Regions from separate parts of the Jeotgalibacillus sp. JSM ZJ347 genome, predicted to be linked through region 3. Evidence: riboswitches for the same ligand, from Rfam matches in the RefSeq annotation. Region 3 holds a riboswitch; each other region holds the start of a gene.
What was found. A riboswitch is a leader RNA that binds a small molecule or an ion and turns the genes downstream of it on or off. The one in region 3 is predicted to bind S-adenosylmethionine.
Positions count from the first base shown of each region.

Region 1 (7,476 bases), 610 kb from region 3:
AAAGCGTGTAAACGGGATCAGCAGTACAATTAAAATGATAAATGGAATTGACCTGAATATATTAACGAGTGCTGTTGTAATGGTGTAGGCGATTTTGTTCTCCCACAGGTTTCCTTTAGAAGTGAGAAACAATAGCAATCCGAGTGCGAGTCCCAACACAAATGTGATCACAACTGACAGCACAGTCATATAAATTGTTTCATATGTCGCTTCCCACATGACCGGCCACTCAACGTTCGGAAAAATCTGCTCAATCATGCGTGATCACCTCCACTCCAACACTTGCCGCTTCTAAAAATTCAATCGCACGCTCAAGCTCGTCCTGCTTACCGTGTAAATGAATAAACAGTGAACCGTATGCGCCATTTTGCGTCTGAGAAATTTTCCCCTGCAGAATATTCACCTGCAGATCAAATGAACGGATCAGGTTTGTAACGACCGGCTGCTCTGCTGATTCTCCAACGAATGACAGCTTAACCACTTTACCATCCTGATATTCTTCAAGAAGATGTTCAATCGTTTCTTTTGTTTCTTCAGGCTCTGTTACCTGCTGAACAAAGCGTTTCGTAATCTTTTCTTTCGGCTGCTTAAATACTTCAAGCACATCTCCGAGTTCAACAACTTTTCCGCCTTCCATGACTGCCACACGGTGACAGATCTTTCTGATCACATGCATTTCATGTGTGATCAGGACAATTGTCAGCCCGAGACGTTTGTTAATATCAACGAGCAGTTCAAGAATCGCATCTGTTGTCTGAGGATCAAGCGCTGAAGTTGCTTCGTCACACAGCAGCACTTCAGGGTCATTCGCAAGCGCTCTTGCAATCCCGACTCTCTGCTTCTGACCGCCACTCAGCTGGGACGGATATGCATCTCCACGTCCCTCCAGACCAACCAGCTCAATCAGTTCATTGACTCTCTTTTGCCTCTCCTGCTTTGGTACGCCAGCAATTTCAAGAGGAAAAGCAATATTTTCACTGACAGTGCGTGACCAGAGTAGATTAAAATGCTGGAAGATCATACTGATTTTCTGTCTTGCTTTTCTTAAATCGCCTCCTTTGATAGAGGAAATCAGCTTGCCGTTTATATCCACTTTACCTTCTGACGGCTGTTCAAGACCGTTCAACATGCGAATCAATGTACTTTTACCGGCACCGCTGTAGCCAATAACCCCAAATATTTCGCCTTCCTGGATTTCCAGATTGACTTTATCTACTGCAGTCAGCGAACCGCTTCTTGTTTTAAATACTTTTTTTACATCTGAGATGGTTATCATACCATCACCTACTTTCGTCAATTAACTTATTATCCCGTTAAAGTGGGACATTAAAATGATTCCATAAATTGCCCACTCATCTACAAAAACGAAAACGCCTCTCTGCGTGATGAGCAGAAAGGCGTCCAAAATTAAAACGGCTTTCTCTCATCTGCCAGGTTTTCACCTGTGTGACTTGGCACCTTTCCAGTAAACTGTCGGTTGCCGGGCTTCATAGGGCACTTCCCTCCGCCGCTCTTGATAAGAGTTTCGCGTATTTAGTTAAGATTCATTAAGAGTACGAGACAAATCGTATCATGACCCTAAAATTAATGTCAACGATTTTTTTCAAAAATTGCACATTTACTTTTCGACCGGCTGCCTGGAAAGTTCTTCGAAAGCTTCAAAAATCGTTGGAACCGATTCGAATTTATAGATTTTCTGCACCATTTCGCCGTTTTTAAATAACAGTAGACACGGTACGCTCTCGATCTGATAGCGTTCTGCAAGCGGCTCGACGTAATTTAGATCCGCTTTACCGATTTCAGTGTCTTTAATTGCTGCTGCTGTAACTTCAAGCATTTTACCTGCAAGCTTACATGTCCCGCACATTGGTGTATACAAATACATCGCTGCTTGCTGTTGCTGCTGTAATCGCTGATCCAGATCCTCAATTGTCCATTCTTTTATCATTAAAGATTCATCCTTTTTTCTAAAAACTCAGTGTAAATATCAATGTTCGCACCCGCTAAAATAACTGCCAGGTGCTGCTCAGGCGCAGTTGCAACCTCACGATAGGCTCTGTCGATATACAGATGATCGGCTTCGGGCATCTCTCTTTTAAACTGTTTTCGCAGTTTTTCGCCTGCATCATCCGCATCCACAAGCACATAGACATCTTTTTCATACAATTCATCAATCAGTTCATCCATTTTTGAAAGGCTGATTGTGCCGTTTGTACAAATGATATCTACCGGTTCTCTAATAATCGGCTGTACCTTGCGTTTATCAGATTTGCCTTCAACAATAATAACCTTTTTGCACTCCATTTCCCATCACACCCTCACCTAAGGATCGCACGGCTTTCTTACATGGTATGCTGCTGCTTTAATTGTCGCCTGTACAGTGAAGAAATGCAAGTAAATGAGATGGGGAAGTTCCTTTTGCAGTAGTACTTTACCTTAGAAGGTGTGGTTTGCCAATTATCATTCAGGAGTTTTTAAAGAAATATTTATACTTGCACTGCAGGTGATTGGATCGTAAGGGGGCGACTCCTGTGGCATGAAGGGACAGGTGAGGCATACGGCGAAGCCTGCTGGCTCACCGCCCGGCCACGCAAAGCGTCTCCCTGAAGCGGAAATCACCTGCCACTTTTTGATAGCAAAATACCGCTCACCAAACCAGGTGAACGGCATGTTAATCAGTCTTCGTCTGTCATTTTGTCATATGCTTCAGCATCCATCAGTTCGTCAACTTCTGATTCGTCAGAAAGTTCTACTACGACCATCCATGCTTTTTCATATGGAGATTCGTTAACGTATTCAGGGCTGTCTTCAAGGTCTTCGTTTACCTCAACGACTTTACCGCTGACTGGTGCGTAAAGTTCTGAAACTGTTTTCACAGATTCAACACTGCCAAATGGCTCGTCTGCCTGCAGCTCGTCGCCAACTTCCGGCAGTTCAACGAATACGATATCGCCAAGTTCTGATTGTGCAAATTCAGTAATACCGATTCGTGCTTTACCGTCTTCAACTTTTACCCATTCGTGTTCTTCTGAATAACGTAATTCTTTTGGTGAACTCATGTATTTTCCCTCCGCATATGAATGATTTCTATACTACTTCATATTGGCATAACAGGTGCCTGAAAACAAGAATTGTTTCTGATTTAGCCCTGCCATTTTTCCTCAAATTCAGGTTCTTTAAATCCAACAGTGACTTGTGTGCCATCAGTTGTCAGCGGACGCTTGATCAGCTTGCCATCTGAAGCCAGTAATTCAAGCTTTTCATCATCTGACATGTCAGCCAGTTTGTCTTTCAGGCCAAGCTCCCGGTACTTTACGCCGCTTGTATTAAAGAACTTCTTCAGTTCCATACCACTTTTTTTATGTAGCTCAGAAAGTTCCTCTTTTGAAGGTGGTGAATCAATTAAGTGAATTTCTTCGTATGACACCTCGTTTTGATCCAGCCATTTTTTTGCTTTGCGGCACGTACCGCATTTTGGGTACGTATAAAAAGTAATCGCCATGTTAACTCCTCCTTTTAATAACAGCGGTCTTCCACTGTAATGATCAGATGCTTTAACGTCTCAAGCGCACCCTCAAGTGCAAGGGAATAATTGCGCTGTGTGCCATGCTGTTCCATTTTTAAAATACCCTGTTCACGCAGAATTTTCAAATGATGAGAAACAGCAGGACGGGATAGTGGAAGCCTTTCCGTTAGTTCATTCACTGTCATTGAATCGGCATCTGACAGCATTAAGACAATATCCTGACGATAAGGATCACTTAATGCCTGAAATAACGGTATACAATCCCGAAATGCTTTTTCTGCTTGTTCCCCCATCGTTGTCACCTCACTACTCTCTTTCCTGAGTTTTTCTTACAATACCGGCAGCAGCCGATCTGGAGATAAGTCGGCTCGCTCTGGACTGAAGCTTGTTCATCCCGCCAGGAATAATCTGCTTTTTCCCATTCATGAATTCGATAAACGCAATCTTTGCTACCGCCTGCGGTTTCATCGTACCGTTCTTAAATAACTTTGAATCATTCAGCTCAGCAGTGTCTTTAAATCCGGTGCTTGTAGGTCCGGGATATAACCCTGACACCTGCACACCATGCTCAGCCCATTCATTATCAAGCGCCTCAGTAAATGATTTCACATATGCTTTTGATGCATAATACACAGACATTAATGGTCCCGGGAAAAACGCAGCTGTCGAAGCGACATTCAGTATCTTACCTGATTTCGCATTCACCATCTCCCGGCCAAACAGCTTTGTCAGCTCAGTTAATGACGTAATATTTAACTGAATCATTTCCTGTTCCTTTTGAAGATCAGTCTGATGAAACTCTCCAAATAAACCGACGCCTGCGTTATTAATCAGAATATCAACCTGCAAATCCTGTCCTTTCACCTCAGCAAAAAGAGCCTCGGCAGCACCCGCTTTTGATAAATCACTTTGAAAAACATGCGTCTCAATCGTATATTTCTCTCTCAATTCATCCGCCAGTTCATTCAGCTTATCCATACTTCTCGCCGCAAGAATCAACGTATGCCCCTTTTCTGCAAAAAGCTTCGCCAACTCTTTTCCAATCCCGCCAGACGCACCCGTAATCAACACATTCATCCAACCACACTCCTTATGTCTATATGTTTAAAAGTTTAGACATATTTTAAATACTTATATACAGAATGTCAATTGAAGATGCTTTCACAAGAAAGTTTATTGTTGCTAAATTTTCAATCTGATTAATTCACCCACATTTAATTTGAACCTTAGTGCAGCGAAGCGGAAGGGGGGCGACTCCGGGACGATAAGTTGGAAGCTGAGACCCCACAAGCGAAGCCGAGGAGGCTCAGCAACAACCGGCCGGAAAGCGTCCCCCTTGAAGCGCAGCGGAACGGATAAAGAGCCTGAAACATAATCCGTTTCAGACTCTTTAAGTAGGTTTTATTCAATTAATTAAACGACAAACTTCTCAGCATTAATCAGCTTCGCAGCCGCTTCACGCTTCACTGGAATCAGGTTTACCGGAGTGAAACGAGTAAACTTGCGAAGTGCTGAAAGCATCATGCGCAGTGAATCACCACTCTCAGCAGCAATCAGCGTTTCTTTCGCATGCTGTTCGATCTCGTTGAACGCTTCCTGACAGAAGATCTGCGTATAAAGAACCTTCTGCTGGTTCTTCTCTAGACCTGATTTTTCAACAGCCTTCTGTGTACGAAGAAGTGAAGACTCCATCGCATAAGCAAGTGATACGATATCAGCAATATTCACAAGGATTTCTTGCTCTGCTTCAAGCGCTTTGCCGTACTTCTGTGCAGCAAGACCTGCAGCAAGAAGACCGATCTTCTTCGCATTTTTCACAAGATACTCTTCCTGCTTTAACGGCTCATCGCTGATTTCTTCAGGCATCATCGTCATCAATTCTTCCTGAAGCGCCTGTGCTTTTTGAAGTAATGGCAGTTCGCCCTTCATTGCTTTACGAAGGTATGTTCCTGGAACCAATAAGCGGTTAATTTCATTTGTCCCTTCAAAGATACGGTTGATACGTGAGTCACGGTAGATGCGCTCTACTTCATACTCCTGCATAAAGCCGTAACCGCCGTGCAGCTGAACTGCCTCATCTGCAATATAATCAAGTGATTCAGTACCGAATACTTTGTTCAGTGAACATTCGATTGCATATTCAGCAATTGATTTCGCTACTTCTTTACCGTCTTTGATTTCCTCATCAGACAGCTGGCTCATACGATCTTCAAACAGACCAACTGTACGGTAAACTGAGCTTTCTGTTGCATAAAGCTTCGCACCCATTGTCGCAAGCTTTTCCTTAGTCAGGTTAAAGCTTGAGATTGGTGTATTAAACTGCTTACGCTCGTTTGTATATTTCACAGCAAGTTCAAGCGCACGCTTTGAAGCACCAACTGTACCTACGCCAAGCTTATAACGGCCGATGTTCAGAATGTTAAATGCAATCACGTGACCTTTACCAGCGTCACCAAGCAGGTTTTCAACCGGTACTTCTGCATCTTCAAGGATCAGCGTACGAGTTGAAGAACTCTTAATACCCATCTTTTTCTCTTCAGCACCAACCGAAACGCCCGGGAAGTCGCGTTCTACGATAAATGTAGAGAAGTGCTCGCCGTCGATTTTTGCATAAACAACAAATACATCAGCAAAGCCTGCATTTGTAATCCATTGCTTTTCACCGTTTAATACATAGTGAGTGCCAGCTTCGTTTAGCTTAGCAGTTGTTTTTGCGCCAAGTGCATCAGAACCAGAACCCGGCTCAGTCAGTGCATAAGCTGCAATTTTTTCACCAGTCGCAAGTGTTGGCAGATACTTTTGCTTTTGATCTTCGTTTCCGAAAAGAACGATCGGCAATGAACCAATTCCTACGTGTGCACCGTGAGTAATTGAGAAACCGCCGGCGCGTGACATTTTTTCAGCGATTAAAGCTGAGCTGACCTTATCAAGTCCAAGACCGCCGTACTCTTCAGGAACATCTGCTCCTAAAAGACCAAGATCCCCTGCTTTTTTCAGAAGCTTAACTGAACGGTCGAACTCGTGGTTTTCAATGTGCTCAACTTCAGGAACTACTTCGTTAATCACATAATCCTCAGTTGTTTTTGCAATCATTTTCTGCTCGTCAGTGTAATCCTCCGGTGTGAATACGTTAGAAGCTTCAACATCCTCAATCAGAAAGCTGCCGCCTTTTACCAATGCTTTTGTTTCGTTTGACATGAAAAATTCCTCCCTTTATGTTCTTTTATTAAAATTGAAATTAGTAGCAAGTCATTTTCCAGGCTGCGAATGCAGCGGAAGGCGGCGACTCCGGGACGATTAGTGGGAAGCTGAGACCCCGCAAGGCTTGCCTGAGGAGGCTCAGCAACCACCGTCCGGAAAGCGTCCGCCTGGAGCGGAATGAGCAGCCGGCCTATGGAAAGTTAATTAGTTAATCATTTCAAAGACGCCTGCTGCGCCCATTCCGCCGCCGATACACATTGTGACAACGCCGAATTGCTGCTGTCTGCGCTTCAATTCATGAAGCAGCGACAGTGTCAGTTTTGTTCCAGTACAGCCAAGCGGGTGACCAAGTGCGATCGCACCGCCGTTTACATTCACAATGTCTTCATTTAAGCCAAGCTGTCTGATGACCTGAATTGACTGTGAAGCAAAAGCTTCATTCAGTTCAAACAGATCAATGTCAGATAATGAAAGTCCTGCAAGTTTCAATGCTTTAGGAATGGCTTCAACCGGACCCACACCCATGATTTCAGGTGGGACGCCGCCTACTGCGAATGAACGGAATTTAGCGATTGGCTTCAGTCCAAGTGACTCTGCTTTTTCACGATCCATCACCATCACAGCTGCCGCTCCGTCGCTCGTCTGAGAAGCATTACCAGCTGTTACTGAACCAGTCGTTGAAAATGCCGGGCGAAGTTTACCGAGTGATTCAACAGAAGAGTCAGGGCGAACGCCTTCATCTCTTGAGA
Region 1 is NZ_JBISEN010000002.1:989,614-997,089, reverse strand. Features, by position in the region: gene ACH6CZ_RS10460 (methionine ABC transporter permease) at 1-258, opposite strand, end outside; gene ACH6CZ_RS10455 (methionine ABC transporter ATP-binding protein) at 251-1,276, opposite strand; SAM riboswitch class I at 1,421-1,523, opposite strand; gene ACH6CZ_RS10450 (thioredoxin family protein) at 1,619-1,948, opposite strand; gene ACH6CZ_RS10445 (toprim domain-containing protein) at 1,948-2,304, opposite strand; gene gcvH (glycine cleavage system protein GcvH) at 2,676-3,059, opposite strand; gene ACH6CZ_RS10435 (arsenate reductase family protein) at 3,143-3,502, opposite strand; gene ACH6CZ_RS10430 (ArsR/SmtB family transcription factor) at 3,517-3,819, opposite strand; gene ACH6CZ_RS10425 (SDR family NAD(P)-dependent oxidoreductase) at 3,833-4,603, opposite strand; gene ACH6CZ_RS10420 (acyl-CoA dehydrogenase family protein) at 4,940-6,724, opposite strand; gene ACH6CZ_RS10415 (acetyl-CoA C-acetyltransferase) at 6,932-7,476, opposite strand, start outside.
Region 1: it holds a riboswitch for S-adenosylmethionine, as region 3 does, so the genes downstream of both, ACH6CZ_RS10455 (methionine ABC transporter ATP-binding protein) here and ACH6CZ_RS07725 (2,3-diketo-5-methylthiopentyl-1-phosphate enolase) in region 3, are expected to answer to the same signal.

Region 2 (7,476 bases), on a different contig from region 3:
GCATGTGCGGCCTCTATAAAAGTATCAGTAATCCAATTTGTTCCTACTACGCCAAATCTCATTTACAATCCATCCTTTACAATTCATTTGTTATCAGTGTACAGATAACGAATGAAATGCGCCAGTACGCAAAGAATGCGTCAAAATGTTCAAAATGGGGTATATGCATAAAGAAGTGCAGGATTCGTGAAACTATTCAGTAATCAATGCAGTATATAAAGGTATCAGTTCAAATGAAGTAAAGGGGCTTTTTTATATGGAGCAGTTTATCTCTAATGAACAATTTAATGTGATAAAATCTCAAATTATCGGTATGCAGAGACAGGCGAACGTGACCTCGGATGAAGGTGTGAAAACGGCAGTGAAAGAAGCAGCGGAGGCAAAAGTGCATGACTCATTTGAGCAGTTAACACCAGATCAGGAGCAGCTGATCTCAGGCGTTGCAGCGCTTGAAACAGAAGAGGAACGCACAAAATTCCTGATGGATCTGACGCCTTACAGAAAATCTTTCCCTGAGGTTACCCCGGCGGATTTACGCGGGCTTTTCCCAAAGGTGAAAAAGCTTCATATCCCTGATCTTGAATCGGTGGATTTCAGAGCGCTGACTTACCTGGGGTGGAAGGATATCGGGCAGAGTAAACAATATTTCGTTTATATGAAAAATGGTGAGTTAAAAGGTGTTCAGGGCAGATATGTCATCTCAGCAAGAAAAGGGATATGCAGTTTGTGTAACCGATATGGTGATGTGGCACTTACGAGCATCCAGAATAAACCGCGGGAGTCAGAAGGGCTGAAATCCTACGGGCAGTATATCTGTTATGACAGCAAAGAATGCAACCAGTCAATTCAGGACTCATCTCAGCTCGAAGCATTCCTTGGGCAGGTTTAATGCACGGTTAGATCTACAATAAGTCAAAAGGGTGATTCAAATGGACGTAAACGAGAACATACAACAATATCTCTCAATTTATGAACAACTCAGAAAAAAATACCGCTGGCGTGTAAGCAGTACATCGCTGATGATGCTGGCCGGGCAGCTTGTGACAGCAGAAAAACCGTTTGATTTGAACAAGCTGATTTCTCTAAATGAAAACATTAAACGGGAATCCAGTCAGTTTGCCTATATTCAGTCAGCAGACTTACGCCTGATGCTGACGGGTCTGCTGGTTTCAAATTTTGACAATCCAAAAAAGTCTTTTGAAGAGATGATGCTGGTCTATGAAAAACTGATCGATTCAGGTTTTTCTAGAAGTCCGCATGCTTACATTGCAGCATACGCGCTCTATGTCTCGCTTGAAACCGGTACAGAAGAAGAAATGGATGACCACGTAAAACGTGCAAAAAGCATGTACAGCGGTATGAAGAAACAGCATTTCTTTTTAACCTCACATGAAGATTACCCGCTATCTGTCCTGCTTGCGGAAGAAGAAGGAGAAGAGGAAGAGCTGCTTGATGATATGGCTTACTATTATGATCAGCTTCATATCGTTTTGGCAAAAGGAAACAACCGCCAGTTTTTATCTCAAATCCTTACATACGGGCGTCAGGATAATAGACAGCTGCTCGTACAAAATACGGTTACATGGCTGGACGATCTGAAGACAAATAAAATCAAACTGCGCGGCAATCATCTTCCGATTGTCGGGGTACTGGCGCTTGCGGGGACACCTTCGGCCCTTCTTCATGAAGTGAAAGCAACGTATGATCAGCTCATTCAAATTAAAAGCTTTAAGTGGCATAAGGACCTTTGTTTTATGACCGCTGTAAGGTTTGTCCTGCAAAAAAAAGTAGAAGAAAATAATGTACTTGATGTCGGACTTGCCTCAACCATTGAATCGATTCTGCAGGCACAGCAGGCGGCTGTTCTTGCGGCGGTTTCAGCAGGTGCAGCTGCATCGGCAAGCTCATCAAACAATTAATGACCGAGGTCAAGGGAAAGAGGAATGTGTCATGAGGTTCATTTGTCTGCAGCATGTCTGGTATGACAATGCGGGATACCTTGAAGAGTGGTCGAAAGCCTGGGGGAGCGAGCTCCATTATATCGATGCCAAAAAACCGGATGATTATCCTCTGATGAAAGATAATGATGTTCTGGTGATCCTTGGCGGACCGATGAGTGTGCAGGAACTCCCTGAAACAGACTGGATGCAAAGGGAAGTTGATTATATCGAAAAAGCAATGAATGAGAAGAGAAAAATCATGGGTATTTGTCTCGGTTCTCAATTGATTGCACATATTCTCGGCACGGAGGTATCCTCCCTGCCACAATATGAAATGGGCTGGGCGGAACTGAATTGGCATACTTCTTTCCTCGAAGATTTTGACGTTGATCAGCTTAGCATCCCGATGTTCCACTGGCACAGTGATATTTATGATCTGCCGAAAGGAACGAAGCCAATCGGGAAATCCGAGTTAACGCCGGTACAGGGATTCTATACTGATCATATACTGGCATTTCAATTTCATCCCGAGATGACAGTTGAAGGCATTCAGAATCTGATTGATCACGATGATCAGGAGATTGAGAAGCGTGATAAAACAGTGGACATGGAAGGACCGAGAGCTGATCCGGGGTATGTAGAACAAAGTCACAATCGCTTTCAGCCGATCATTGAAAAGTTTTTAAATGTACATGGCGAAAAAAAGATTGATTAAACACTGGACAAAGTTTTGAATTGTGTATACAATAATAATGAGATTCATTCTCAATTAAAAAATAAAACGTCGCACTTACTATATATGCCTGTAAACAGTCGTTTCGCACCGGCTTTTTATACTGAAGGCACCCAAGAAAGCGACGCCCCCTCCCTTAACCGCACGCTGCCTGACACCAGCGTGCGGTTTTATTTTTCAGCTTTATTAAAATGTTGAAGACCAATGTTGTATAACACAGCTGGTGAGTGTAGCGTAAGGGGGGCGACTCCAGCAGGAGAAGCGCGAGAGGTGAGAACTGCGGAAAGCGTACCCCGGGAGCTACAATCACAAGCCAAATTCAACAGAGACATTTTTTGTGAAAAATCTTGCACATTCTCATAATATGATGTAGTCTATACAACAACTATTATTTTCAGACAATTTAATAACTTATCTAGAGAGGTGGAGGGACTGGCCCTTTGAAACCTCAGCAACCGGCAGTGCACGGTGCTAATTCCAGCAGGCGATCAGCCTGAAGATAAGAGGAACGCTCACAAAGACCTTCTCTTATCAGAAGGTCTTTTCCTGTATATACAGAACGATTTGAAGGAGTTGCTTTATGATGACGTCAATTGAAACAATCCTTGCCCAGCTTGGGAACAGAAGTGAAGATGCAACCGGAACTGTCAATCCGCCAATCTATTTATCAACAGCCTACCGCCACGAAGGACTGGAACGATCCACGGGCTATGACTATACAAGAACAAAAAACCCGACAAGAACGATTCTGGAAGAAGGGATTGCGGTGCTTGAGGGAGCAGATCAGGGATTTGCCACAAGCTCTGGAATGGCAGCGGTCCAATTGGTACTCTCGCTATACAAACCGGGGGATGTGATTTTAGCCTCTCATGATTTGTACGGCGGCACATACCGTCTGTTTAATCATTACAGCGAGCATTATGGCATAGATTTTCTTTATGTTAATACAAACAACGCAGAAGCACTGCAGCAGGCCTGTACGAAGCGGGTAAAGGCAGTCTTTGTCGAGACGCCGACGAACCCGCTGATGAAAATAACGGACATTAGACAGGTCGCTGATTTCGCATATAACAAGGGTATCCATCTAATTGTTGATAATACGTTTTTAACGCCTTATCTGCAGCGGCCGATTGAGCTTGGCGCAGATATTGTCATTCACAGCGCAACAAAATATCTTGGCGGTCATAACGATGTGCTCGCAGGTCTTGTTGCAGCAAAAGGTGAACAGATTTGTGAAAAGCTTTTTGCACTCCATAACGGGGCAGGAGCGGTTCTTTCTCCAATGGATTCATGGTTATTAATCCGCGGCATGAAGACCCTTGCGCTCAGAATGGACCGTCATCAAACGAATGCGGCTTCAGTTGCAGCATTTCTTGAAACGCAGCCACAGGTTGCAGAGGTCATCTATCCCGGTATCGGGGGGATGGTTTCATTCAGGCTCGAACAGTCAGAGTGGATTGATCCATTTCTAAGATCGATCAATGTCATTTCATTTGCTGAAAGTCTTGGGGGCGTGGAAAGTTTTATCACCTATCCTGCCACTCAGACGCATGCTGATATTCCAGAAGCGGAACGTGAAGCAAAAGGTATCTGCAGCAGGTTATTACGTTTTTCTGTTGGTATCGAACAGCCGGAGGATTTAATCACTGATCTGAAACAGGCGCTTGAAGCAGCCGGAAGAGGAGGACATCACTTATGACACATCATTTTGATACGAAATTACTGCATCAACCGTCATATATTGATAAGCAGACAGGGGCTGTGAATGTACCCTTACACTATTCATCCACTTATCATCAGCAGTCAATTGATGAGTTCGGTCCTTACGATTATAGCCGTTCAGGGAACCCGACGCGTGAAGCACTTGAAGAAACCATTGCGGACCTTGAAAATGGTCACTCAGGCTTTGCTTTCGCATCAGGAATGGCTGCGATTTCTTCAGCCTTCATGCTGCTGTCAGCAGGAGATCACGTACTTGTTTCAAAGGATGTATACGGCGGGACGTACCGGATGATTACAGAGGTGCTCACGCGCTTTAATATTGATCATTCATTTATCGATATGACAGACCTTAATGAAACGGCGCGTAATGTCCAGCCGAATACAAAAGTGATCTACGTGGAGACGCCATCCAACCCAACGCTCAATATTACTGATATTGAAGGCGTGGCAAAAGTGGCAAAAGCACACGGCTGTCTGACATTTGTGGATAATACGTTCATGACTCCGCTTTATCAAAAGCCGCTTGATCTCGGAGCAGATGTCGTACTGCACAGTGCAACCAAGTTTCTCTCCGGCCACAGCGATGTTGTTGCAGGTCTTGCCGCTGTAAAAGATGAAGAGATTGCTGCACAGCTGAAGTTTATCCAGAATTCATTCGGCTCTATTCTTGGTGTACAGGACAGCTGGTTACTATTGCGCGGCTTAAAAACGCTCAGCGTCAGACTGAAGCAGTCATCTGATTCTGCAAGAAAGATTGCACAATTTCTTCATCACCACCCGTTGATTGACGAAGTGTATTACCCTGGATTTTCATTTCATGCAGGCTACCACATTCACCAGAGACAGTCGACTGGCGCAGGAGCTGTGCTTTCATTCAGGCTGCCTGATAAAAAGAGTGCAGGGGTTCTAGTTGAAGCAATGAAAATTCCAGTGTTCGCAGTCAGTCTTGGCGCTGTAGAATCAATCCTGTCCTACCCCGCAACCATGAGCCACGCTGCAATGCCGCCGTCAGAACGTGAATTACGCGGTATCACATCAGGACTCCTGCGCCTGTCAGTCGGTCTTGAAGACACTGAAGACCTGATTACAGATTTGCGCCAGGCGCTTGATAAAGTCGGCGCGTATCAGACGCTGCAGGTTTGAAAAATTTAACTGCATCCTTTAATCAGGGTGCAGTTTTTGTTTGCTATTAAAAATCAGTGGTAAAGACTTCTAAATACTTTTTAGGAGGATGACCAATGATATTTGCACATGATGGTTTGAAAGATCACCACATTATAGTGACAGGTGCAACCGGTGGGATCGGCTGGCACACTGTTCTGGAAGCACTTAAAACAGGCGCTTCTGTCACAGCTGCCGGGCGTAATGAAGATAAACTGAATGACCTGAAAGCGGCATGTAGAGAAGCTGGTGTTGATGCAAAACTGCTGGTCGTTTCAGCAGATCTGAACGAGTTTGAAGACAGGGAGGAACTGATTCAAAAAGCACAGGAGCATGCAGGGCCTGTAACCGGACTCGTGAATTCAGCCGGCGTTTCAGGAGGAGATACAGTTGAAGAGCTGTCTGAGGAAGATATGCGGAAGGTAATGGAGCTGAACTATTTTTCAACCGTATCACTCACCCAGCTTGTCTACCCCGGTATGAAAGAGGCGCAAGCGGGAGCAGTCGTTAATGTATCCTCACTGTCCGGTCTGAGAGCTACGCATGGAAATACAGCATATGCTGCCTCTAAATTCGCTGTTATTGCTTTTACACAGGCATTTGCACACGAAGCAGCAGAGTACGGAGTCAGAGTCAATGCAGTCTGTCCGGGTTTTGTTGATACAGAAATGGGACGTAATGCGATCAGTAAAAAAGGAGAGCGCGCGGGACGTTCATTTGAAGAACAGCTGAAAATCGTTGAAGAAGGCCTGCCTTCAGGACGCATTACACAGCCTGAAGAAGTCGCAAGAACCATTTTATTTTTATTGTCTGATGCTGCTGAAAATATCATTGGTGAATCAGTTAAAATCTCAGGCGGTGCCGTCATGAGATAAGGAGGTGCAGGAGATGGAGCCGGTTCAGATTGTTGCGCTGTTGTTGATCGGCTATATCGTTTTCACAATTGATAAGCGGACGCAGGTATTTCCTAGACCGCCTGTTTTGGTGGTAATCGGAATCCTGCTCTACTTTATTCCGTTTTTTAACGGCATTCAATTGTCGGAAAAAGCACTTTATGAAATCATATTGCCGGCGCTGTTATTTATTTCAGCATACAAGTTCTCGGTGGGTGCCCTGAAGGCAAACAGTTGGGCCATCTCAATCTTGAGTACGCTCGGCCTGATCCTGACGGTGCTTGGGCTTGGCGGTGCCGTTTATTTGATCGCAGGGTTATTTGTTCCGCTTGATTTCACAGAAGCATTGCTGATAGCGGCTGTTCTCACACCTACTGACCCGGTTTCGGTCACATCGATTTTACATAAATCTCTCGATAATGAAAAAGTGGGTGACATTGTCGAAGGAGAATCGCTGATCAATGACGGTACAAGTTATGTGATTTTCGCTACGCTTCTGTCAATTCATCAGGGGCACGAAAGCTTTTCGTTTTTCTCATTTATGGGAGAGTTCCTGTACGTTGCGATTGGCGGCGCAATGATTGGAATTGTATTCGGCTGGCTCGTCAGTCGGGCGGTACATTTTACACATCATCAGGAGTACCAGGTGATGCTGAGTATCGTAATGGCTTACGGATTGTTTTTACTGGCAGAGTCATTTGGTATTTCAGGCGTGCTCGCAACAGTTGCAGCAGGACTGATGCTATCCTGGGAGTTTGACCGGATTAATAGAGAGGATCACTACAGAGAATCACTCGATCACTTCTGGGATGTAGTCGAGCCTACCCTTCTATCGCTGGTCTTTTTACTGATCGGCTTTACAGCTGTCGACTATTTGAAATGGGAGTGGTTCGGCTTGGCTGCGCTGGTATTTGTTTTGTCACTTATCATCAGAACGCTGATTGTTGTCCTGACAGTTCAGAGCGTGCCACCAATCAGAAAGACGCTTTCCTGGAAAGAGTCGCTGCTGATCTCATTCGGCGGTGTA
Region 2 is NZ_JBISEN010000004.1:82,956-90,431, forward strand. Features, by position in the region: gene ACH6CZ_RS12975 (Gfo/Idh/MocA family protein) at 1-62, opposite strand, end outside; gene ACH6CZ_RS12980 (FusB/FusC family EF-G-binding protein) at 257-889, shown strand; gene ACH6CZ_RS12985 (DUF4003 family protein) at 930-1,919, shown strand; gene ACH6CZ_RS12990 (type 1 glutamine amidotransferase) at 1,951-2,655, shown strand; SAM riboswitch class I at 3,082-3,179, shown strand; gene ACH6CZ_RS12995 (methionine biosynthesis PLP-dependent protein) at 3,257-4,372, shown strand; gene metC (cystathionine beta-lyase) at 4,369-5,538, shown strand; gene ACH6CZ_RS13005 (SDR family NAD(P)-dependent oxidoreductase) at 5,634-6,431, shown strand; gene ACH6CZ_RS13010 (cation:proton antiporter) at 6,445-7,476, shown strand, end outside.
Region 2: it holds a riboswitch for S-adenosylmethionine, as region 3 does, so the genes downstream of both, ACH6CZ_RS12995 (methionine biosynthesis PLP-dependent protein) here and ACH6CZ_RS07725 (2,3-diketo-5-methylthiopentyl-1-phosphate enolase) in region 3, are expected to answer to the same signal.

Region 3 (7,476 bases):
CCGCCTTCAAAAGCAGCTGTCGCACGGTCTGATAAGTCACTTACAGCAGACAGATTAACCGATTCCGGGATTTGATCTTCCCACATCGGTTTTGAGAGAAACAGGCCAAAGGCGATGACGATCAATAGAAGTAGTTTTCTCAAAGCGTATTTCCCCCTATCTGTACTTTATTTTACATGATTAAAAGGTTTGGGTGGAAGTGAGAAGGGACTTATTCATGGGTAAAGGATGTCCATTATTTGAACGCGTTATAAGGTATTAATAAGTACCCATTTGAATAAGAAGGCAAACAAATAGCCGTTTATGAGTGCGCTGGGTATGGTGATGGTTCGTGGAAAATCAGGCGGGGTTCAGAGAAGAGTGTGTGTTGTTCAAAGGAAAACATGTATGGTTCAAAGAATAGAAGGGTATGTTCAAAGAAAAACAGCTTGGTCCTTAGAAAAGTGACATTAGACCTATACTAATAACTGCCTCCAAAACAAAAACCGCACCCTCCAAGGATGCGGTTCATCATCTTATTTTGCTTCTTCAAATGCAGGATCGTGATAAGGGTGAGCAACCCAGCCTTCTTTTTCAATAAAGAGGCGCACGGCCACGACTTCGCGCTCATCAGTCAGCGTAAAGAAGTGAGGCGTATCAACCGGTACAGAAATTACATCACCAGGTGCAAGGTTCACATCAAAGTAGCCTTTTTCCTCGCTTTTAATAATGAAAATACCTGATCCTGCAGTAATCGCACGCACTTCATCTTCTGTATGCGTATGTACCTGCTCGAACTTTTTCAACAGATCTTTAAGACCCGGCGTCTGTTCATTCAGTGAAATCACGTCCCAGTTATGATAGCCGCGGCGTTCAGCCAGTGAACGGATCTCGCTGTCAAATACTGAAAGAACAGTTTCCTTATCTTCATCAGAAAGTCCTGTCACACCCTGAAGATTTTCAGGAAGCTTTGCAGTATCCCACTTTTCAAATAATACGCCCTGGTCAGACAGGAATGCCTGAACCTGTTCTTCACCTTTAATCGTTTCCTGAGTATCTCTGATTGTAATTGTCGCCATTTTTATCTTCCTCCCTGAGTGTATAGTCGCAGTGCTAAATGTGTCTCAAATAGAAATTCAAATGCTTCAAGATGCTTTTTTGCTTCAAAAGCATTCCGTCCCCAGACGGTAATGCCGTGGTTGCGGATCAATACGCCAAATACATTCTCTTCAATCTGTGCTGCTAAAAGGTCTGCAAGGTCCGGGATATGTGCCGGATTTTCAATAATCGGCACCCGTAAGACTGCATCTTCCTCCCATAGGTTGAATGCTTTGATGAGCTCCTGTTGCTGAAAAGTAATTTCTCCTTTTTCAGCATATAGCTCGGAAATCACATTATTGCTCACGGTATGAATATGGAGAGAGCAGCCCGCATCAGTCAGTTCATAGACTTTTTGATGTAAAAGCGTTTCAGCAGAAGGCTTTAATCCAGTATCTTCAACCGGCTTGCTGTGCTGATCGACTAAAAGAAAGTCTTCTGATGTCCGCCGATACTTATCCTTACCGCTTGCTGTGACGAGAAATTCAAGCGGGTCATCGGATACTTTAATCGACAGGTTCCCGCTTGTTCCGGGAAACCAGTTTCTTGCGCCAAGTGCATCTTTTACATCAGCAAGCTCCTGCCAGCGGGATTCAAGGTCAAGTGTCTTCAACGACGTACAACCTCCTTTGACTGTTCAAGATAATTAACCACTTCATCAAAATGGGTAAAACGCTTATATGGAAGGTTCAGCTCCCTGCATTTTTCCTCAAGGTAATCACCACAGACAAAAACAAGATCAGCAAGCTTGGCTGCCTCAAGATCTGTAACAGAATCGCCGATCACAATTTTTTGTGCATTCCCGTCAGCAAGTTCTCTGATGATACTTGGCTTACAACAGCCGCAATCATTTGAACATTGATCATCGCATGTATGCGGCCAGGTAATTTGAATCGTATTTCCCGAAAAATCACTGCCGTTACAGTAAAGCTGGTTTTCAAGGTCATACGGTTTTAACATAGGCTTAACGAAAAAGTCGATGCCGCCGCTGACGATGTTAAGCGGAACATTTTCTTTTCTCGTATAGCTAACAAAATCCCCAAAACCTTCACGAATCTCAGCCGTTTCGACAACGTACTGAATGATCTCATCTTTTAGAGAAGAAGGGAGGGTTGCGAACATTTTTCCTACGCCTTCACGGATCGATATTTCCCGGGAAAGAATCTGGTCTTTAATCGGTTCCCAGCCAGGTGGATCAAAGTGCTGCATGATGGAAATAATATTGTCGGATTTTGTAATGGTGCCATCAAAATCACAAAAGATTATGCGCTGCATACGATTACCCCCATAGTGCAAGTGCCTTTTCAAGCTCAGCTGATTTTGCAGCAGCGTCTTTTAAAGTGCCGCCTGCCTGCACTTCAGCAATCGCGTCACGGAATGCTTTTGCACCGGCTGCTGCGCCGCCAGGATGACCATGGATCCCGCCGCCTGCATTAATGATAGAGTCTTTTCCAAAGTCCTCAATCAGCTGTGGAACCAATCCCGGGTGAATACCGGCTGATGGAACAGGGAACGCGCGCTTCAAGCGACTCTCTGAAGTAAGGGCATCTCTGATCGCAAATGTTTCAGCCTTTTCCATCGCCACGCTGCCGTATGGAGAAGGGAATAACACAAAGTCAGCACCAGAGAGACGAAGCAGCTTGCCAAGCAGCACCTGATTTGAAATGCCATAAAGCGGTGAAGCGGTAAAGGCGCCGGATACAGCAGGGTGCGCCATAATTGGGACATCAATATATGGATCCTCCGCAAGGCTCTGAAGTGTATCCAGCCCATAGGCAAATACGTTAAAGAGCAGGGCATTCGCGCCAAGGGACACTGCTTTTCGTGCTTTCTCTTTCAAATCAAATGTTCTTCCTGACAGGTTCACTGCATATAACGTGCGGTGACCTGTACGTTCATATTCTTCATTCAGGACCTTCACGCCGCGGCGGATCCGGTCTTCAAAAGGCGTAAGTGGATTATCAAAAAGGATTTCATCATCTTTTACAAGATCAACGCCGCCTGCTGCCTGTGCACGGAGCTGCTCTTCAAAAAGATCTGTTCCCCGTCCAATCATTCCTTTGAAAATACTCATCAGAAGCGGGCGGTCATGAACGCCAAGCTTATTTCTGATTGACTCAATTCCGAACTGGGGACCAGGGAACTGCTGCTCAAGTGCTTCATCAAGCTCAATATCAACAAGCTTCACTTCACCATCAAGTGAAAGCTTTCCAAAAATCGTTGTCAAAATCGCCGGAATATCAGCGCTGAAGTTTGCTGCCGGATAGGCGATTTTAATCAGCCCTGCTTTACGATCACCTAGGTGACCTGCCGCCGCTGAAGGCGTGATTTTACTAACACAAACCACTTCACCTTTATGTTTTTTCAGCTGCTCCTGATCAACCGCCGGGAGGTCCGTCCATGAACCGACCGTCAGACCAAGGGCAATAGACTCAGCCTTTTTTTCTAAATTTCCTTTTGCATCATGCACGAGATAAGTCGCTGTAATTTTTGACATTATAGACATCCTTTCAAAAACAGAAATAAAAAATCCGCTCCCAAAGAGGAAGCGGACATCAAAATGAACGTTCTTCCTCTTATCCTTCAGCTGTCGCTGTGAGAATTAGCACCTTGAATCAGCATAAGCTGAAACAGGTTGCCGGGTTTCATCGGGCTCGTCCCTCCACCTGCTCTTTATAAGAGTTTCATACGTATTCGGTTGGATTTAAAATCATGTACCGAATTATGGCAGACATCTTCAAAGCCGTCAAGCAGTTTTTTCAGAAAATTATATTTTTGGTTTGCAAATATATGACTGCTTTATAGTTTGGCGGATGATTTCCGCTTCAGGGGACTTCGCGGCCGGGCGTTGAGCCAGCAGGCTTTGCTATTGCCTCACCTGTCCCTTCCTGCCGCAGGAGTCGCCCCCTTCCGCTTCAATCATTCGCTGTACAGATAGTAAGATTTTTTTAACAAACTTAAAAGGATGTGAAATAATTGATCAACCAACTATATATACTTTTAACAGACAAATTAAGCTGTTGACCGGAGTGGAAGGCGGTGACTCCAGCGGGATGTGACGGACAGCTGAGACCCCGCAAGGCGCAGCGTGAGGAGGCTCAGCGCCGTCCCCGCGGAAAGCATCCGCCTGGAACGCAGGTCAACAGCGGTTACCGGAAGCCTTCAAAAATTAATTTTAAAAAACCCGTTGACAAACCGTCAGTCAATTCCGTAAACTTGCAATTATGAAATCGCAATAACCAAAAACAACCAACTACATACACCACTCTTATCGAGAGTTGGCTGAGGGAATTGGCCCTATGAAGCCCGGCAACCGGCCCCGCTGTATACATTCAGCAGGGACACGGTGCTACATCCAACAGACGTAATGGTCTGAGAGATAAGAGGTCGAATCAGTCTAATTCTGCCTCTTTCTATCTTAGAAAGGGGCTTTTTATTTTTAAATTTAATAAAAAAATAGTGTGTCTGCACAGCAGATGATTGGAGCGTAAGGCGGCGACTCCAGCAGGAGAAGCCGGACAGGTGAGACCCCGCAGTGCGAAGCGCGAGGAGGCTCACCGCCGGCCCTGCGGAAAGCGTCCGCCTGAAGCGGAGATCATCTGCCGGCTTATACAGAAGTAAACAAGGAGCGTGAAACAATGGGTAAGGCAGAACGGTTGAAAAAAGCTCGGCCGCCGGTACAGAAAAATACACACGATGGCAGACTCCCGCCAGGTCAGACGCTGACAGAAAAATTTCCGATTCTGCATGAAGGAGAAGTCCCTGAATACAATCTTGCTACATGGGATTTCACGATATTTGGTGAGGGTGCAGCAAAAAGGAAATTTACATATGACGAGCTCATGCAGCTGCCGCAGACGACAATTGTCAAAGATATCCACTGCGTTACAAGGTGGTCGAGATTCGATAATGCATTTACAGGCGTTACGATCAGGGACTTACTGAAAGGCTATGAGATTCCAGAAGGAACAAAGCACGTGATGATCTATGGAGACCATGATTACGAAACGAATTTACCGCTTGAGGATCTGCTGAAAGAAGATATTATATTGGCACACTCATTTGAAGGAAAGCCGCTGACAGCAAAGCATGGGTATCCATTCAGACTGATCGTACCACACCTGTATTTCTGGAAGAGTGTGAAGTGGATCAGAGGGATTGAATTTTTACAGGAAGACCGCCCCGGATTCTGGGAGCGTAACGGATTTCATAACTACGGTGAAGTATTCAGAGAAGAGCGTTTTTCAGGAGAGGACCTTGATATTCCTGAAGATGAATGGCATAAAAAAGAATTTGATTAAAGGAGAGGAACGATCATGACAAACGTACGTGAGCATGTGTATGAACCATTTACTGAACAGAGTGTCCTCGTTTATTTAGAGCAAAAGGGACTGATTACGGATAAAGAGCAGGTAACGTGTAAGGAAGTTGGAGACGGCAACCTGAACTACGTGTTTATCGTCAAAGATCTGCAGACTGACAAATCACTTGTTGTGAAACAGGCGCTGCCATATGCAAAGGTTGTCGGAGAAAGCTGGCCGCTATCGCTAGACCGTGCACGCATTGAGCGCCAGGCACTGCAGGAAGCAGCGAAATATGTACCTTCACTTGTACCGGAAGTATTCGATTATGACGATGACTTTGCAGTAACGGTAATGGAAGATCTGTCTGATCATGTGATTCTCAGAAAAGGATTGCTTGAAGGGAATCTGTATCCCCACATTTCAGCACACGTTGGCATCTATCTTGCAGAAAACCTGTTCAACGCCTCAGATGAAGCGCTTGGACCGATCGAAAAGAAAAAGCTGGCACGTCAGTTTGTGAATCCTGACCTGTGTGATATTACAGAAAAGCTGGTTTTTACAGACCCCTATCAAAATGCAGAATCCAACTCGTACCCTGAAAACCTTCAGGAAGCGGTGGAGTCACTGTGGCAGGATGATCGTTTAATCTTTGAAGTCGCAAAATTGAAAAAACAATTCCTGACTGAAGGTGAAACGCTGCTACACGGGGACTTGCATACAGGCAGTGTATTCGTTACAGAGGAATCAACCAAAGTCATTGATCCTGAATTTGCATTTTACGGGCCGGCGGGATTTGATATTGGCGCATTTATTGCCAACCTGACGCTGAACTATATTGCACAGCAGGAAAGAGCAGATGAAAGTAAACGCAGTGAGATTAATACTTATTTGCTTGAAACAATCGAACAAACGTGGGCAGTATTCGAAAAACGCTACCGTGAGCTTTTACTTGAAAAAGGGTTTGAAGAAAGACAGCGAACAGGACAGTATGCAGATTATGTGCTTGAAAAGATCTGGCAGGATACGCTCGGATTTGCAGGCTGTAAAACAATCCGCCGTATTATTGGCCTTGCGCACGTTGAGGATATTGACGGCATTGAAGACGATGCAGGCAGACTGCAGGCTCAGCAGCGCGCGATTGAAACTGGAAGATCTCTGATTTTCAACCGCACAGTATGGCGCTCACCGAAAAGCCTGACTGCTTATCTGAAGGGGCTGGCAAAATGACAAACTTTATCAAACCGGTCATCTGGGAAGGCGATGCGATCCGACTGTTAAATCAGCAGAAGCTTCCCGGAGAAGTGGAATATATCTTTTTGAAAACCATTGAAGATGTGTGGGAAAGCATCACAGAATTAAAGGTAAGAGGAGCTCCGGCAATCGGTATCACAGCAGCTTTCGGGCTTGCCTTATGGGCGAAAAACAGCGGGCTGAATGAACTTGAAATCTTGAAGTCAGAGCTTGCTGTAAAAGCGGTGTATCTGAATTCATCCCGTCCGACTGCCGTGAACCTGTCCTGGGCACTTCAGAGATTATTGAAGGCAGCTGACAAAGAAGCATCTGCAGCAAAAGTGATTGAGCGTCTTGAAACAGAAGCCATCCTGATTCAGCAGCAGGATGAAGAAACGTGTAAGCGCATTGGGGAGTACGGCTTTTCGCTGCTTCCGGATGACGCAACGGTTCTCACCCACTGCAATACAGGCGCAATCGCCACTTCAAAATACGGAACAGCACTCGGCGCATTTTATATCGCAAAAGAGCGCGGATCTGATATTCACGTCTATGCGACTGAAACAAGACCTGTTCTCCAGGGAGCGCGGCTGACAGCATGGGAGCTGCAGCAGGCTGACATTGATGTCACGCTGATCACAGATAACATGGCTGCACACGTATTAAAAACAAAAAATGTCGACGCGATTTTAGTCGGCGCCGACAGAATCACAGCCAATGGCGACGCAGCAAACAAAATCGGTACATACGGCCTTGCGATCTTAGCAAAAGCCCACGGTATCCCATTCTATGTTGCCGCACCGCTATCAACTATTGATCTCGAAACCGAAACCGGTGATGACATCATCATCGAAGAAAGAAACGC
Region 3 is NZ_JBISEN010000002.1:379,098-386,573, forward strand. Features, by position in the region: gene ACH6CZ_RS07705 (CAP domain-containing protein) at 1-143, opposite strand, end outside; gene ACH6CZ_RS07710 (1,2-dihydroxy-3-keto-5-methylthiopentene dioxygenase) at 516-1,058, opposite strand; gene ACH6CZ_RS07715 (methylthioribulose 1-phosphate dehydratase) at 1,061-1,690, opposite strand; gene ACH6CZ_RS07720 (2-hydroxy-3-keto-5-methylthiopentenyl-1-phosphate phosphatase) at 1,687-2,352, opposite strand; gene ACH6CZ_RS07725 (2,3-diketo-5-methylthiopentyl-1-phosphate enolase) at 2,357-3,574, opposite strand; SAM riboswitch class I at 3,651-3,759, opposite strand; SAM riboswitch class I at 4,343-4,463, shown strand; gene ACH6CZ_RS07730 (sulfite oxidase-like oxidoreductase) at 4,716-5,378, shown strand; gene mtnK (S-methyl-5-thioribose kinase) at 5,394-6,608, shown strand; gene mtnA (S-methyl-5-thioribose-1-phosphate isomerase) at 6,605-7,476, shown strand, end outside.

Region 4 (7,476 bases), on a different contig from region 3:
ATGGAACTTCACGAAATTTTTAATTGACCGGGATGGACAGGTCATTGAACGCTTTGAATCAACATCAGAACCGCTGGATATGGAAACAAAGATTAAAGAAGCTTTATAATACCAAAAGCCGCAGCAGGATGAACTGCTGCGGCTTTTCTATCTTCAAAATTTATACACGCTTCTCTTTAAACCTCGGATACTGTATCGCGATCGCAATGGCACCTGATAATGCAATCAGAATCGGGTAAATACAATACGGTACAATTTCAGCCGGTGAGATTCCCGCGACTCCCGCAACTGCAAGAAGCTGTGCGCCGTAAGGGATCACGCCCTGTACTGAACTTGAGAAGATATCAAGCAAACTCGCTGATCTCCGCTTATCAATACCGTATTCATCAGCGATCTGCTTCGCAAGTGGTCCTGCAGTGATAATCGAAATCGTGTTGTTAGCCGTCGCAAGGTTCACTGTACCAACAAGCCCGGCAATACCGGCTTCTCCACCTTTTTTCGTTTTCACACGGTTCGTCACTGCCTGAAGCAGGAATTCAATTCCGCCATTTAACCGGATCAGCTCTACAAGTCCGCCGAGCAGAATCGCGATCATCGCAAGCTCCTGCATATTTGTAAATCCATCACCAATCAGCCCGATTAAGTCCATAAAGCTGTATTGTCCAAGTACCAGTCCAACAATGCCTGCAAAAATGATTCCGCCAAGCAATACCAAAATCACATTTGCACCAGCTACTGCAAAAATCAACACGCCAAGATAAGGCAGTACCTGCACTAAATGATATGGGTTATCCCCATCAATAGAAGCACTGTTACCCGTCGTCAGCACGCCAAAAATAATGGCTGTAATAATCGCTGCCGGTAATACAATAAAGATATTCGCCTTGAATTTATCCTTCATTTTTGTCCCTTGAGTACGAACCGCTGCAATCGTTGTATCAGAGATGATTGACAAGTTATCACCAAACATTGCACCACTGACGATTGCACCCATCGCGAGTGCCACACCGATATCTGTCTGCTCTGACAGCCCAAGACCAATTGGTGCCAGCGCTACGATTGTTCCGACTGACGTTCCCATTGAGATCGATATAAAGCATGCGATCACGAAAAGACCAACGATGAGCAGATTCTGGGGCAGCAGTGACAATCCAAGATTAACGGTTGAATCTACAGCACCGGCTCCTTCAGCAACAGAAGCAAATGCGCCGGCTAAAAGGAAAATGACAACCATTAAGATAATGTTCGGATGCCCGCCACCTTTCGCGAGCTGCATGGTCTTCGTCTGAAAATCTGTTTTTCTATTCATCAGCATTGCCACTAAAATCGCTGTGAACAATGCCACTAATACAGGCATGAAATAAAAGTCGCCTGTTAAAATACCTGACCCGATAAAAAGTAAAATGAATACGCCGAATGGAACAAGTGCCAGCGGATTACTTTGAATATTCTCCTGATTCATCTGTCATAGCCTCCTGAAATTTAATCTTGCCCTGACCTTCAAAAATGTACCCATTTCGGGTGGAACTAAACGCTTGAAGAAGTTTTTTCAGGACACAAAAAAAACCTCTCCAATAAGAAAAAGAAGAGGCTTATATAAGCAAACAACTTTTCTTATTTCTCAGGCAAATGCCTGCTGGAATTGGCACAGTACTCAAACTCCGAGTCCGCTGCCGAGGCTTCAAAGGGCCAGTCCCTCCGCCTCTCATCATAAGAAGATGGTTATGAAGTTTTTATTGATTGTTGAAATATAAGTGATTCACTCGGATAAGTCAATACAATCATTTAAATTGAGAATATTCAATCATTGTTCAGGTGTCTTCAGCTTCTTTTTTCACTCTTTCAAGAAATTCGAGGACCACTTTATTATCCTGTTTCCCGCCAGCAAGCTTCAGCATGGCTTTCCCGACAAAGTTTGCTCCTTTATTCTCCCCTTCATAAATGAGTCGGGTCTGCTGATCATTTTCTTTAATTAGATTGAAGGAGAAGGTTGTATTAAAAGCCTTTGCCAGGATAAAGTTAAGTTGTTTATATTTCTCATTTGGTTCATCTTTATAGACCAATGTATGAACTACATAAGTTTCAACACGTTTTCCCTCACTATAGGTTTGTTGATGCTTCGCTCCTGAAACAGTTTCCTCCCCTTCCAGCAACTCATGTGAAATCACTTTTGGCATAATTCTTTTGATATTCTTATCCCTGAATAATTCCCATACCTCTTCAATATTTGCGTCAATCAGTACATCTTCTTTCCATGTGATCACACTCACTCACCCTTTCCTGATTCGATAAACTGGTCAATTTCTTCGATTTTGCTTCTCATGTTTTCTATTTCATTTACTATTTTTCTCCGCTTTTGCTGAAGTAATGCTTCCAGATTTTCGAATGATTCATCTCTCATCACTTCAGACATCTCCTGGATCGTGAAACCGAAATGTCTCAGCTTTATTAAAAGAATGGCTAAAAAATAGCTTCCGTCATCATAGTAGCGGTAACGATTTTCAGGATCAATATAAGCAGGCTCAAGCAGGCCCACCTCTGCATAATAGCGGAGCGTTTCTTTACTTAAACCTGTAACCTCAGCAAATTCACTGACTTTGTACATATGCATCAGCCCCTTATACTCATTTTAAATGATGGGGCGCACAACATGGTCAACAAAAAAGAAAAAGTCATTTGCAGGAACTTTTTCAGATCCGCAAATGACTTTTGACTAACTTTATTTTGCTGTGAACACATGAATCGCATCCCGCAAAAATACAGTTGCACCTTCAAAATGCTTGTCATAATAGGCAGTAAAACTCTCATCACTCACATACATGTCACCAAGTCCTGCATGTGCCTCTTTGGAGTACTTTGGCCAAGTAAAGCTCAACCATTCTTTATGCAATTCAGCTGCTTTTTGTGCCTCAGCTGAAGCCGGGTCGCCTGTTTTATAGGCGTTTTCAAGTGCTGCAAGAAGAGCTTTTTCCACATCATTCATCTGCTTGAAATCATCTTCTGACAGTCCCATCATTTTTGCATTGCTGTCATTAACGATCTGATCCCCATATTGTTCACGTACTTCTTTCCCATACTTCTCTTCGTTTTCATCAATCAGTTTTTTCTTAAAGCCTTCAAACTTCTCCTGATCTGACATTGGAGTGCCTCCTTCTTTGCTTTCAATCGTTTTCTGAACGTTTGAAATAATTTGTTCAAGACGGGCATGTTTTTCCCGCAGTTTCTGAATATGCTGCTCCAAAGCTTGGACCAGATCAAAGTCCGGGTGATGAATGATCCTGGTGATTTCCTCCAGACTTACGTCAAGTTCCCGGTAAAAGAGAATCTGCTGCAGCAGGTCCACTTCCTTCTGACTGTAGATACGGTATCCTGATGAACTGATTCTCGCGGGCTTCAACAGATCAATCTCATCATAATACCTCAGTGTGCGGCCGCTTACACCGGACAGCTTTGCCAGCTGCTGAACTGTATATTCCATTTACACCCCTCCTGACAAATACAGCATAAGGCTTTACGTTACGTGAAGGTCAATATGTTTTAATCATCTTTTTTTAATATATAGTCGATTTTTTCAAAATGAAAGTTTTTAACATGATTAATTTAGGTTAAAAGAGTAAGAACGATAAAGAAATGATGGGGTGAAAATATGAGCGGATCGAATTATACACTGGGTTTAATCGCAGCGCCGGGATATCCGAAAGAATTAATTGATTCGCTGAAGGCTGAACTTCCTGAACTGCTGGATTATTATGTGGATGATAACCGGGATTGGAAAATTGATTGTTCAATTGATTCTCTAACCGGTGGCACTGACCAATCAGATGAAGTGATGAAAGCGATTCTGTCCAAAAGAAAAGAAAATGAGTGGGATTTTACAGTTGCCCTTACAGACCTTCCTTTACTTTTTGGAAAAAAAGCAATCATTGCTGAAGCCTATGAAGAAGAAAACATTGCATTGATCAGCCTGCCGGGGCTTGGAGCGGTTTCCCTCTCACGCAGAGTCAGGGACTCAATTCTCCAGCTGGTGAATGAAATGTTCTACACGACTTCTGAAGAGGGACGGGAAAAAGCAGAAAAAAGACTTGAGCAAAAAGATAAAACAGAGAATAAAGATTTAAAAACCAGAAATCCCAAAAGGCTGGTTGGTAAAAAAGGATTTGATAAAATTTCACCAATCCAAAGAGAAACCCCTGAGGATACGGAAAATATTGATGTAAGATTCAAAGTCAATTCCTATGCAGGCAGCGCATTGCGCCTGTTAACCGGTATGGTGCGTGCGAATAAACCGTGGGTTATGTTTTCGTCCTTTAAAAAAGTCATCATGCTTGCTTTTACAACCGGTGCTTATGCACTGGTGTTTCCCACACTTTGGATGCTGAGTCATGAATATAGTATTTGGAGAATGTTTTTGCTATCCAATATTTCAATACTTGCAATGGTTTTCTGGATCATTTCAGCCCATCAGTTATGGGAAAAGAAGCAGGTAACCCAAACAGCACCACATCTTAGAAAGCTTTATAATGCAACAACATTCCTGACCCTTTTGACCTCAGTATTATTATATTATATGTTACTGTTTATCCTGTTTTCATTTGCAGTCGTTTTATTTATACCGATGGGTCTGCTGCAGTCTGAGGTATCACCGGATGTTGGATATGTGAACTATTTTTATATTGCCTGGACCGCAACAAGTATCGCCACTATTATTGGTGCACTTGGTTCAGCACTCGAAGATGAGGAAGTCGTCTTATCTTCCACATATGGCTACAGGCAGCGGCAAAGATATGACGAGATCAGAGAAATGATGGAAGAGGAAGAATAATAAAATGGTATGTAAGTGCAGAGTCCTTTTTGAAGCAGCTGCTTCCTGGAGGACTCTTTTATCTGGTCAGATAATCAGCTTTTCTTTTTTGATCATTGGTTTGATTGACAGGATTCGGTCATATTGAAAAGTACGGACAGCTCTTCTTTTCAGACAGTAGGCTGTGAAAGAATTTTCCCCGAGCTTTCTGATCAGCACTCTTCTCTCAGAACAGACACCATCATGTTTCATATAGATCATTTTGACTGTGAGACCCTGCTGCCAGTAGCGGAATAATTTCTCTTTCATGATCATTCCTCCTCGTACCTTTATTATACGAACAAACGTTCTGAAAGTAAACTGAAAAGCTGCTGCAGAAGGATATAAATTTAAAAAACTGACAGACGGATATCCGCCTGTCAGTTTGATTTAAGTGGTTGAATGAGATTTTTTCCTTATAGGTATTTAGACATGAAACGTCGAAGGTTGGTGATTGAATGCTGAACATGGTGTGTTTACATTCGAACATCCGGGGATAACCTTCGAACATCCCTGGCTGAACGCCGAACATCACCCGTTAACCCGCGAACCTCATCGCACACACCACTTACCTGAACAAATCCATCAAACGATCCCAGAAGCTCTTCTCTTCTGCAGCTTCCTCTTCTGCTTCTTCTGCATCTTCCTTTTTCAGGCTGTCTGTCTTAATCACAAATTGAACTGATTCAACGCCCTCATTCTGGTCAGATACAAATGAAACCGGCTCAAAATCGGATTTATCGAATTCGCTCAGCATGGCATCAATTTCTTCCTGGAGCTGGTCAGGCAGCTCACTTGTTGCTGAAGCCAGCTCTGAAGTGCCACTATATAAAGCGCCTGCACCGTCCTCAAGCTCATCTGTGCCACCTGTCAGACCGCCAAGTCCGCTATGAAGTTCTCCATACGAACCTGCAAGCTCACTGACACCGCCAGTATATGAAGCAAGACCTGAATGGAACTCTGCGAAGTTTGCAGCAAGCGTAGCTAACCCCTGCTGCAGCTGACCTAAAGATTCATCCATATTGGTTGCTGCAAGACCGTTTTCAAGCTGGTCAGCAATGGTATGCAGGCTGCTGCTCATTTCAGCCAGTGCACCCTTGCTTTCTGAAAGTGCACCCGGAACGGCTGCAAAAGCTTCCTCTGTTTGTCTGTAAGTTTCTTTTACAGCAAGTGATGACTTGTAGCTTTCAACAAGCTTATTGACTGTTGCTTCATCCGCTCCACTCTCATAAAGCGCTGCGATGTCAGCTTCACTGATCTGATGTTCCGGAACAGCCGCGATTGCCTGATCAAGCGCATGGTAAGCCTGCTCATAGCTTCCACTTAAGCTTGTCAGTCCGCTTCCGACTTCATCAAGTCCGCCGGCAATTTGTCTGAATGCTGCCGGGAGTTCACTGAATTCACCCGTATTTACTTCACCGACACCTGCTCCAACTGATTCACTCATCTGATTCAATGCATCCTGAATCGAAGAAGATCCTTCAATCAGTCCACCTGCATTTTGTGAGAGCTGACTGATGCCGTCGCGGAATTGTGCTGAACCGTCATACAGATTTGCTGTTCCGTTATTCAGTTCAGCGATTCCGGCCTGCAATTCGCCAACCCCGTTATTCACTTCAGCAGTGGCATCTGACAGTGACGTCATTTCCTGTTTCACTTCAGCTGTATCAGGTGCCTCAATAGACATGGATGATGGTACGGCAGCGATTTGAATCGCCTCCATCTCAAGGTCCGTGACATCTGCATTCACCTGATAGCTCTCTTCTTTTTCAGGCAGCACGGTAAATGTTACCTGTCTGTTTTTACCGGCAGTGGCAATTGTTCCGTCCGGTGCTTCAATATTTTTAAAGCGCTCAGCATCAAATGTCATTGTGATCTGGATCATATAGTTGTTGAAAAAAAGTTCTTCACCCTCAGTATTTTTAGAAGAATCGATTTGAATCGTAAGCGCTCCGTCCTGACCAATCAGCGATTTGGCATCAGCTGCTTCACCGTTTAACGAGTAACTGATATCAAAATTCCACGGGAGCGCTCTATTTTCAAGATTACCCTGATAATAAAATTCTTCTTCCTGTGCATTCAGTGTAATCTCGCGCTCCTGCTGCTCAATTGGTGTTAGATCAGTCAGATTCTGAACGTTCGTATAATCACCGTAGTCCGTAATTTCACCGAATTCACTTACGGTGAAGTTATTAACGACATAAAGATCTTTTTGATCCCCTGCTGCATCCAACGTCGCATAGACCACTTCTGTCTTTTTATCAAAAGTGCCTTCTCCCGTCACAGTGTTGTCTTCAGCTGTATTCTGTGTTTCCGCTGAGACGAGGAGGGTTGGCATGGCAAGTAGAAATGCTGCAAATCCTGCGCTTGTGCGTTTAAATTTCATTGTCATTTCCCCTTAAAAAAGTTTGCTTTCCACGTTGTTTTCTCAATGACTTTATCGAAAATCACTAGCAGTGCCGGCAGTACAAAGACGACCATGATAAAGGCTAATAATGCCCCGCGTCCAAGCAGTAATCCGATTGATGAGACAACCGGGTTTGTTGAGGTGATCCACAGAATAAAGCCGACACTTGAGAGAATGGAAGCTGATACAAAAATGGCAAACAGCTTATCATCAATCGTCTTTTTAATCG
Region 4 is NZ_JBISEN010000009.1:47,516-54,991, forward strand. Features, by position in the region: gene ACH6CZ_RS15710 (glutathione peroxidase) at 1-109, shown strand, start outside; gene ACH6CZ_RS15715 (Na+/H+ antiporter NhaC family protein) at 161-1,462, opposite strand; SAM riboswitch class I at 1,612-1,717, opposite strand; gene ACH6CZ_RS15720 (SRPBCC family protein) at 1,812-2,264, opposite strand; gene ACH6CZ_RS15725 (MerR family transcriptional regulator) at 2,267-2,605, opposite strand; gene ACH6CZ_RS15730 (MerR family transcriptional regulator) at 2,720-3,478, opposite strand; gene ACH6CZ_RS15735 (hypothetical protein) at 3,647-4,822, shown strand; gene ACH6CZ_RS15740 (WYL domain-containing protein) at 4,889-5,110, opposite strand; gene ACH6CZ_RS15745 (YhgE/Pip domain-containing protein) at 5,409-7,226, opposite strand; gene ACH6CZ_RS15750 (efflux RND transporter permease subunit) at 7,229-7,476, opposite strand, start outside.
Region 4: it holds a riboswitch for S-adenosylmethionine, as region 3 does, so the genes downstream of both, ACH6CZ_RS15715 (Na+/H+ antiporter NhaC family protein) here and ACH6CZ_RS07725 (2,3-diketo-5-methylthiopentyl-1-phosphate enolase) in region 3, are expected to answer to the same signal.